Regions from separate parts of the Streptomyces sp. NPDC001530 genome, predicted to be linked through region 3. Evidence: riboswitches for the same ligand, from Rfam matches in the RefSeq annotation. Region 3 holds a riboswitch; each other region holds the start of a gene.

Region 1 (3,267 bases), on a different contig from region 3:
AGGGGTGACCGGATCGGCCATCGCCATCCCGTTGCTCGGCGCCACCAGTGCGAGCGCGGCCGACAGCACCACCTGGGACCGGGTCGCGGAGTGCGAGAGCGGCGGCTCCTGGAGCGCGAACAACGGCAACGGGTACTACGGCGGGCTGCAGTTGACCCAGGAGAACTGGGAGGCGCACGGCGGCCTCGCATACGCCCCGAGCGCCGACCAGGCCAGCCGCTCGCAGCAGATAGCCGTCGCCGAGAAGGTCCTCGACGACAAGGGCCTCGCCGCCTGGCCGACCTGTGGACCGCTCTCCGGGCTCAGCAAGGACTCGGGCGAGGTCGAGGTCGACACGGGTGTGGCGGACGACTCGTCGAGCTCATCGACTTCGTCGGGTTTGTCCAATTCGCCTTTGTCCAATTCACCTGATTCCTCTGACTCCTCCGGTTCATCCGACTCGTCCGACTCGGACTCCTCCTCCGGCGACTCCTCCGGTGCGACCGAGAACACGACGAAGTCCGATACCTCGTCCTCTGGCGCGAGCGGCGACTCAAAGGAATCCGACAGCTCGGATACAGACACGACGAAGAGCGACGAGTCGGACAAGTCGGGCCAGAACGGCGACTCTTCGGGTACGTCCGACAGTTCCACGTCCGGTGCCGGTCGCCACCGTGGCGACAGCGCCGAGGAGGACGCCACGGAGGGTGCGACCGACGGCCGTACGGACGGTGCGTCCGGGCGGCACGCCTCGCGCGGCTCCGGCGCCTCCCGCGACGCCGTCGACGGCTCGTACACCGTCCGCTCCGGAGACAGTCTCTCGACCATCGCCGACTCCCTTGACCTGAGCGGCGGATGGTCCGAGCTGTACGCCGAGAACAAGGAGACGGTCGGCACCGATCCCGACCTCATCATCCCCGGTCAGAGGCTTGCAGTTGGTGCTGAATCGGACGAAAAGTAGCGGGAGTTCGCGTCATGGTTCGCCGGGGAATGTCCGGTTTGGCGCGAGTGAGACATGAGTCTCAGAAGCCCTGATCGTCTTTGAAATTCCGTCGATCGCATGTCTACGGTCATCACCGCTCGCCACAGCGGGCCCCGACGGTCGCAACGCCGAATCCTGCCAACGGCCGTACGGGAACAGTCGTCGCGTCAAGCGCCGTAGGCAGGAGCGGGGGACCCAAGGTAAGCGCCGCGTCCGGGAGTTGAAAGACACCGGGAACGGCTTGGGGTGAAGTCGTGCGCCAACGGCGCACGGCCGGGCACTCACCCGCCCGAACCCGACAGCTCACCTCGCAGGCGTCGGTGAGGGGATCTCTCCATGCTGTTTTCCAGCAAGGGCAAGCACCGCCGCCCGTCCAAGGCCGCCCGTGTCGCCACGCTCGCCGGCGTGACCGGCGTCGCCATCGCCGCTCCGCTGATGGCCTCGGGCACCGCCTCCGCCGCCACCGCCTCCGAGTGGGACGCCGTCGCGCAGTGCGAGGCCGGCGGCAACTGGTCCATCAACACCGGCAACGGCTACTACGGCGGCCTGCAGTTCTCCGCCTCCACCTGGGCCGCGTACGGCGGCACCGCCTACGCCGCCACCGCCGACCAGGCCTCCAAGTCCCAGCAGATCGCCATCGGTGAGAAGGTCCTCGCCGCGCAGGGCAAGGGCGCCTGGCCGACCTGCGGCACGGGCCTGTCGAGCGCCGCGTACACCGGCGGCACGAGCAGCCCGTCCTCCTCGTCGAGCACCACCCCGAGCACCACCACCCGGACGACGGAGCAGCCCGCCTCCCGTTCCGCGGAGCGTCCGGCCGCCAAGACCGTCACCACCCCGACCGGCAAGAAGGTCGAGAAGGGTGACGGCGAGTACAAGGTCGTCACGGGGGACAGCCTCAGCTCGATCGCCGAGAAGAAGCACGTCAAGGGCGGCTGGCAGAAGCTGTTCGAGCTGAACAAGGACATCATCGACGACGCGGACTTCATCTACCCGGGTCAGCAGCTTCACCTCAGCTGAGTGGCAGACCTCAGTTGAGTGGCAGACCTCAGTTGAGTGGCAGACCTCAACCGAGTGGCAGCCCCCTCATAGACGCCCTCATGGACGGGGTCTCCATACTGGAGGCCTCGTGAGGGTCCCCCGTCCCCACGGGCTCCCCGCTCCGGTGCGTGTTCCCCCGTACGCACCGGGGCGGGGCTTTTTTCTGCGTGGCTCTTGGGCGGGCTGGTTTCGTGTACGGGGCAGGTTTTTGTTCCGTTCGGAAACAATTTACTCTCGGTTCTGCCCAAGGGGTGGTCGACCGGCTGGCCGATCGCCCCGAGGCGGTTAGGCTCATCTCGCGGAGCCGACCGCGGCTCCGTGCACTACGGGCCCCGCGGCCCCGCGTACCCGCGTCACATCCCAGAAGGAGATGCTCGTGCCGTCCATCGACGTCGTCGTAGCCCGGGAAATCCTGGACTCCCGAGGCAACCCCACGGTCGAGGTCGAGGTCGGCCTCGACGACGGCAGCACGGGTCGTGCCGCCGTCCCGTCCGGCGCCTCCACGGGCGCCTTCGAGGCCATCGAGCTCCGCGACGGTGACCCCAACCGCTACCAGGGCAAGGGTGTCGAGAAGGCCGTCCTCGCCGTCATCGAGCAGATCGGCCCGGAGCTCGTCGGTTACGACGCCACCGAGCAGCGCCTGATCGACCAGGCCATGTTCGACCTGGACGCCACCGACAACAAGGGCTCCCTCGGCGCCAACGCCATCCTCGGCGTCTCGCTTGCCGTCGCGCACGCCGCCTCCGAGGCCAGCGACCTCCCCCTCTTCCGCTACCTGGGCGGCCCGAACGCGCACCTGCTGCCCGTTCCGATGATGAACATCCTGAACGGCGGCTCGCACGCCGACTCGAACGTGGACATCCAGGAGTTCATGATCGCCCCGATCGGCGCGGAGTCCTTCTCCGAGGCCCTGCGCTGGGGTGCCGAGGTCTACCACACCCTCAAGAAGGTGCTGAAGACCAAGGGCCTGTCCACGGGCCTCGGCGACGAGGGCGGCTTCGCCCCGAACCTGGAGTCCAACCGCGCCGCGCTCGACCTCATCGTCGAGGCCATCAAGCAGGCCGGTTACACCCCCGGTGAGCAGATCGCGCTCGCGCTCGACGTCGCCGCGTCCGAGTTCTACAAGGACGGCGCCTACGAGTTCGAGGGCAAGTCCCGCTCGGCCGCCGAGATGACCGAGTACTACGAGGAGCTCGTCTCCGCGTACCCGCTGGTCTCCATCGAGGACCCGCTGTACGAGGACGACTGGGACGGCTGGAAGATCATCA
Region 2 (3,267 bases), on a different contig from region 3:
CCCTTCGAGCTTGCGCTTGAACCAGACCGTCGCGCCACTCGGTACGTCGATCTCCAGGACACCGCGCGAGGCCGTGACCTTGCCGCCGTCCTGCAACTCGGTGGCCCACTGGCCCAGGCCGTGCCGGAAGTCGTCTGCGGCGATCAACTGTCCGCGGCGGTGGGTCGGTGCGGCGCTCGCGGCGGTGGCCGGGAGCAGCGCCGACAGGGCGGCACCGGCGGCCAGGGTTCCAAAGACTCTGCGGGTCGTCATGGGACTCCATCCGTACGAGGGATCGTGGTGATCGCGGGCTTCGACACCCGCCGGGCCTCGGTGCCACCAGGCGCTCACACCGAACTCGGCTTCTCCTCATGACCGTTGACGACAGCGTTCCGTACCCCTGGTGATCGAGGAGAGCGACGAGCCGAACGGCCACGTTGCGAAGCAGGGACCTCCGAAAGTATAGAAAGCGCTTGCGGGGATCGCTGTGACACTGTTCCGCTCGTGGATCGCCCATGAGGGTGCCGGAGGGGTCGCTCACGCAACACCGAAGGCCGGACCCCGGGGATCATGGGGTCCGGCCTTCGGCGGCTGTCCTGCCTCGAGAGGCAGAGAGTCCTGCCCGTCAAGGGCAGGAAGTCAGGAAGCGGGGTCAGCCAACGGCGACACCGTGCGCACGCAGGTACGCCACCGGGTCAACGTCCGAGCCGTAGTTCGGCGTGGTGCGGATCTCGAAGTGCAGGTGCGGTCCGGTGACATTGCCGGTCGCGCCGGAGAGGCCGACCTGCTGGCCCTCGGTCACGCTCTGGCCCGCCGAGACGGAGAGCGCGGACATGTGGGCGTACTGGGAGTACTGGCCGTCGGCGTGCCGGATGACGACCTGGTTGCCGTAGGCGCCGCCCCAGCCGGCCGAGACGACGGTGCCCGAGGCGATGGCCTTGATCGTGGTGCCGGTCGGGACCACGAAGTCCACGCCGGTGTGGTAGCCGCTGGACCACATGCTGCCCGCCACCTTGTAGGCGGTACCGACGGTGGCGCCCGCGACCGGCAGGGTGTAGCCGGAACCGCTGCCGGCGGACGCGGTGTTGGCGGCCGTCGTGGTGGTCTTGGCGGGCTTCGCGGCCGAGGGCGTCGTCTTGGTCGACGACTGGGTGGCTCCGCCCGAGGCGGCCTTCTTGCCGAGCGTCAGCTTCAGGCCGGGGTGGATCAGCGACGGGTCGCTGCCGATGGCCGAGCGGTTGTCGGAGTAGAGCCTCTTCCAGCCACCCGTGACGTTCTGCTCGTCAGCGATCTTCGAGAGATAGTCACCGGCCTTCACCCGGTAGGTCTTGGTCCCGGCCGCCTTTTTCGCGGCCGTGGGAGCGGCGGCGGCGGTCTTCGCGGGGTTTTCGGCAGTCTGCGCGACAGCGGCGGTCGGGGTCGCGGCGTGGGCGCCGGTGGCTCCCATCAGAGGCAGCGCGAGCGCGGCGCCGCCGGTTCCGGCCACGGCGATCGAGCGGGTGAAACGCTGGGACTTGGGACGGCGGTGCTTACCCTTCGCGGGCATGACGAATTCCTCTCCGGCGCCTGCGAGGTGAGCTGTCGGGTGCGGGCTGGAGATGCCCGGCCGTGCGCATGCACGGCTATACCCCTAGCCGTTCCGGAGACCGGAACAGGCGTGGTACCTGCGGGTCCCCCGCTCCTGCCGTGTGCGGGTGAGTGAGCGAATTCCGGGCGGCGGCAGGATTGGGCGTCCGTCCGGATTGAGGGCGAACGTAAGCGAGATGAGAGCGTGTCGACAACCATGCGGCTTTTCTGTACGCGCGCCTTTCTTGATCCATGCCGGAATTCCCGTCACCCTCTGTGGATTGACGATCTTTCCGACTTCTCAATCCGCCTTGGAATTCGGGCGGGTTGAGAAAGGAGGACCGCAACGCATCGTCACGAATATGACGCTCCTCACGCACGTCCACACACGTCGCTTTATTCCAGGGCCAGTTGGAATTAAGGCGCCAATTCGGACAGAACAGTCACATGCGACGCAGTCGGATAACCGTCGCATCAAGGTCCCCGCGCAGCCCCGTCCGTATCCCGTGATGCAGCAGCACCGCACCCCGGTGCACTTCGCCCGTTTCGCGGCACTCATACGCTTGTGTCGGGTCGAGTCCACGCAGCCGGAGCGGGGCGACCGGCTCGCCGTGACGCTGGGCCTGGAGCCAGGCGAGGACGACGGTCTCGTCGCCGTGGACGTACTGCACCGCGCTCAGCCCGCCCTCCGGGGGTCGCAGCCGGTAGAGGTCGCCGCGCTGCACGACGGGCCGGATCTCTTTGTAAAGCCCCACCCAGTCCCGCGCCTCGGCGAGTTCCTCCTCACTCCACTCGCTCAGGTCTCCGCCGACGCCGAGCACCCCGGCCATGGCGCTCACGAAGCGGAACCGCAGCGAGCTGACTCGCCCGTTGAGCTGCGTGTTCGGACTGTCCGTGACCCAGGCGGCCATGACCCGGGCCGGGTGGATCTGGCTGAAGCCGTGCTGAATGGCGAGCCGGTCGAGCGGGTCGGTGTTGTCGGAGGTCCACACCTGGTCCGTACGCGCCATGATCCCGAGATCGATGCGGCCGCCACCGCCGGAGCAGGACTCGAAGGCGACTCCCGGGTGCGCGGCCCGCAGCCGGTCGAGGAGGGCGTACAAGGCCTCCACGTGCTCGACCCACAGCTTCTGCGGGTAGCGCTCGCCGGGCCAACCCGCGTCCGTGAAGCAGCGGTTGAAGTCCCACTTCACATAGTCGATCGGGGCGCTGGAGAGCAGGCCGTCGAGCTGCTCCCACAGGTACTCCTGGACGTCCGGGCGGGCGAGGTTCAGTACGAGCTGATTGCGGTACTCCGTCCTGGTTCGCCCCGGCTGGAACTGCACCCAGTCCGGGTGCGCGCGGTACAGCTCACTGTCCGGATTGACCATTTCCGGCTCGACCCAGATCCCGAATTGCATACGCAGCGCGTGCACGTAGTCGCCGAGCGGCTTGAGCCCGCCCGGGAAACGGTCCGGGTTGGGCGTCCAGTCGCCGAGCCCGGCCCGGTCGCTGGTCCGCGCCCCGAACCAGCCGTCGTCGACCACGAACAGCTCGACCCCCATCGCGGCGGCCCGCCGCGCGAGCACCCCCTGCTGGTCCTCGGAGATGTCGAACGTGGTGGCCTCCCAGGAGTTGAACAGCACCGGCCGGTCCTGGTCCGCGTCCGGGATGACGTACGCGCGCTGGTAGGCGTGCCAGGCCCGGCTCGCCCCGCCGAAGCCGCCGTCGCTCCACAGTCCG
Region 3 (3,267 bases):
GAAGCGAGTCAGGAACTCGTCGATGCCTTCGGCCGGTTGCTGCCGCAGTTGTCCTCGACCGCCGAACCCCTCGACCGCGCGGCGGTCGACCGGATGGTGTCCTGCGATGCGAACACGGTGCTGGTCGCCCGGGCGGCAGGCGAGATCGTCGGCACCTTGACCCTGGTGCTGCTTCCTGTGCCGTCCGGGCTGCGCGGTCGTATCGAAGACGTGGTCGTGGACACCGCGGCGCGTGGCCGGGGGGTCGCGGCGCTGTTGACGCGGGAGGCTCTGCGCTTGGCCCGGGAAGCGGGCGCCCGGACCGTCGATCTCACCTCTCGGCCGGATCGCCAGGCGGCGAACCGGCTGTACGAACGCCTTGGGTTCCAGGCCCGGCAGTCGACCGTCTACCGGTACCTGGTGGAGGGGTAGTCGGACGGCTGGGCATCCGACCGGCCCAAAGGACAGCCGACCAAGCCGATAGACAGCCGACTAGCCCGAAGGCCCGATAGACAGCCGGCCGACCTGATGGCCAGCCGACCGGCTGGATGGACAGCCGGCCGGCCGGACCGACGGCCGGTCAGTACGCCCCGTTCACATTGTCGATCGAGCCGTACTTCGCCGCCGCGTAGTTGCAGGCTGCGGTGATGTTGGCGACCGGGTCGTACGGGTCCATCGCGGTGCCGGGGACGTGGTAGGCCTTGAAGGTCGGGTCGATGACCTGGAGGAGACCCTTGGACGGGATGCCGGCGGCGGCGTTGGAGTCCCAGTTGTTGATGGCCCTGGGGTTGCCCGAGGACTCGCGCATGACGTTGCGGTAGATGCCGTTGTAGGTGCCCGGAATGCCCGCCTTGGCCATGATGTCCAGGGAGTGCTTGATCCAGCCGTCGAGGTTGTTGGTGTACGTCTTGGCGGAGGCGGGGGTGACCGTGCTCGCCTTGGACGCCGTGCTCGACTTGATGGTCTTCGTGCCCACCGTCAGCGTCAGGCCCGGGCTGAGCACGGCCGGGTTCGCGCCGATCACCGCGCGGTTGGCCTCGTACAGCTTCTTCCAGCCGCCGCTCGTCGGGTTCTTCTGCGCGATCTTGGAAAGGGTGTCGCCCGCGACCACCTTGTAGGTGAGGAGCTGGACGTCGAGAGTCGTGGCCGCGGCGGCCTTCGTGACCTGCGCCACCTGTGTCGGCTGGGCGGCGTGTGCGCTGGTCGCGCTCACGAGGGGAAGTGCGAGCGCGACTCCGCTCGTGCCCGCCGCGATCAGACCGCGGGTGAGGGCGTTGGGCTTGGGACGGCGGTGCGTGCCTCGTCCGGGCATGGCGACATTCCTCTCCGGCGCCTGCGAGGTGAGCTGTCGGGTTCGGGCTGGAGGTGCCCGGCCGCGCTGTGGGCGCGGCTTCACCCCGAGCCGCTCCGGTGTCCGGAACGGCGGCTTACCTGGGTCCCCCGCTCCTGCCGTGCGTGGGTGGGTGGGGTTTCCGGGCGGCGGCAGGATTCGGCGATCCGCCCGGATCGGGGCGAACGTATGCGAGAGCACATGTCGGGAACAAGCCCCGAATTCATGGCTCAGTCCGCTTTAACCTTGGAAAAGGAGAGGATGAATTGCCCGATTGTACCGGAATGTGATCCTCAACTTGCCTTCCGCGAAGGGGGAATCGAAGAAGTGGGGTGGAATGTCGGGATCACTCGGGCGTGACCCAACTCACTCGCCCGAGGCCCATCAAAGCGGCAATGCGGTCAACTCGGGCATTACGGTTCGAGTGTCCAGGCGGGGGAGTGCCTGGGGGGAGCCGGGCGCACCTCCCACACGGAGAGGTCCGTGTCGCGGTCGTCGTCGGGGAGGCGGCCCGCGTTGGGCTTGAAGTAGAGGCCGTAGCCCCAGTATTCGGGGAGTTCGTGGCACATCAGGTCGGGATACGGCTCGAACTTCCGCCCCCTGTATGCCCTGTTGATCCTCGCCACGGCCTCCGCGCGTGAGATCCCGAAGCGCGTGACCATCTCGTGGGCCATCTCGCGGAAGTAAGCGAGCATGCCCTCGTCGAGGTCCATCAGGAATTCCCCGGTCCGTGGCTCCCTGTCACTCCGCGCCATGGCCTCAGAATCCCCTACGACGCCTCCGCGTCTCTAGCCCGCCGTTCGGGGGATTCTCTTCTCCCATGTCCGGTGGAAGACCACCTCGCCGCCGTCCTTGCAGATCACCTCGTTGGAGGTGATGAAGTGCGAGGCGTCGCAGGTGATTTCGGAGGTCGTCGAGACGCGCGCGTCCCAGGCCAGGTCCGGGCGGTGCAGACGGACCGACCAGGTGGAACGGGCGCGGGCCGACAGCGGGTCCGAGTCGCTGATGGTGTACGTCTCCAGCGCGTCCTCGGTGAATTCGAGGCCGTCCGGGTAGAGGCGGGTGCCGCCGTAGCGGGGGGCGACCTCCAGGCGCCAGGTACCGGCGGCCACGTCGCGGACGACCAGGCGTTCCGGACGGGGTTCGTCCAGCGTCGCCGGGACGACCACGCCCAGGGGCTCGGACTCCTCCGGCTCCTCGAAGGCGACAGCGGGCGCCGACTCCCTTGCTCGTACGGGGAGTTCGAGGACGCTGCTCGTCGGGTCCAGGGTGAAGCCGGCCTCCGAGCCCGGCTGGGGCCAGATCCAGGGCCAGTACGCAGAGGAGAGGGAGAGACGGATGCGGTGGCCAGGCGGGAACGCGTAACCGATGCCGTTCAGGTCGAAAGCCACGTCCTCCGTAGTACCCGGTTTCCAGGGAACCGCCTGGTCACGACCGTGGCGCGCTGACAGGTTCAGCGCACCTCGGGTGATGAGCGTCGAGGCGCCGTCGGGCGCCACGTCGCAGAGGCGGGTGATCACCTGGCCCCGGGGGACCGAGGACGTCAGCCGCAGACGGACCCGCGGACGGCCCAACACCCAGGTCTCCTCCGGCACTTCGAACTCGAAGCAGGCCGATCGCGCGTCCTCCTCCCGCTGGTCCGGAGGCAGGTCCGGGTCGTTTCCGTAGGGGAGGAAGCGGCCCGCGTCCACCCCTGTGTGCTGGGGCGAGCGGACCAGCACCGGCGCGCCCTGGAGCGCGTACGAGACGGGGGTGACTGTGGGGGAGGGCCAGGCGTCATCCGCCACCCAGCGGCCCGGCAGTACGTCGTACACCGTCGCCGGAGGGTGTGCGTCCATCACGTACGAGCGCAGGAGCGGTTCCGACATGACCCCCGTGTCCGTGTCCCGGAGCCAGTGGTCCCACCAGCGCAGGGTCTCCTGGAGGAAGCCGATCGCCGGGCCGGGCGGCAGGCCCCG

The links. Region 3 has a riboswitch for cyclic di-AMP ahead of ACFY0T_RS10855 (transglycosylase SLT domain-containing protein). Riboswitches for the same ligand answer to the same signal wherever they lie in the genome.
Region 1: linked by a shared signal. The riboswitch ahead of ACFY0T_RS39205 (transglycosylase family protein) and the one ahead of ACFY0T_RS10855 (transglycosylase SLT domain-containing protein) in region 3 are both predicted to bind cyclic di-AMP.
Region 2: linked by a shared signal. The riboswitch ahead of ACFY0T_RS19155 (peptidoglycan DD-metalloendopeptidase family protein) and the one ahead of ACFY0T_RS10855 (transglycosylase SLT domain-containing protein) in region 3 are both predicted to bind cyclic di-AMP.

The regions. Positions count from the first base shown of each region.
Region 1 is NZ_JBIAVS010000024.1:4,626-7,892, reverse strand. It holds gene ACFY0T_RS39210 (transglycosylase family protein) at 1-940, shown strand, start outside; cyclic di-AMP (ydaO/yuaA leader) riboswitch at 1,124-1,293, shown strand; gene ACFY0T_RS39205 (transglycosylase family protein) at 1,298-1,978, shown strand; gene eno (phosphopyruvate hydratase) at 2,370-3,267, shown strand, end outside.
Region 2 is NZ_JBIAVS010000008.1:426,381-429,647, reverse strand. It holds gene ACFY0T_RS19160 (DUF6250 domain-containing protein) at 1-252, opposite strand, end outside; gene ACFY0T_RS19155 (peptidoglycan DD-metalloendopeptidase family protein) at 632-1,525, opposite strand; cyclic di-AMP (ydaO/yuaA leader) riboswitch at 1,530-1,694, opposite strand; gene ACFY0T_RS19150 (alpha-galactosidase) at 1,989-3,267, opposite strand, start outside.
Region 3 is NZ_JBIAVS010000005.1:77,498-80,764, forward strand. It holds gene ACFY0T_RS10850 (GNAT family N-acetyltransferase) at 1-411, shown strand, start outside; gene ACFY0T_RS10855 (transglycosylase SLT domain-containing protein) at 560-1,291, opposite strand; cyclic di-AMP (ydaO/yuaA leader) riboswitch at 1,295-1,451, opposite strand; gene ACFY0T_RS10860 (hypothetical protein) at 1,723-2,022, opposite strand; gene ACFY0T_RS10865 (CocE/NonD family hydrolase) at 2,098-3,267, opposite strand, start outside.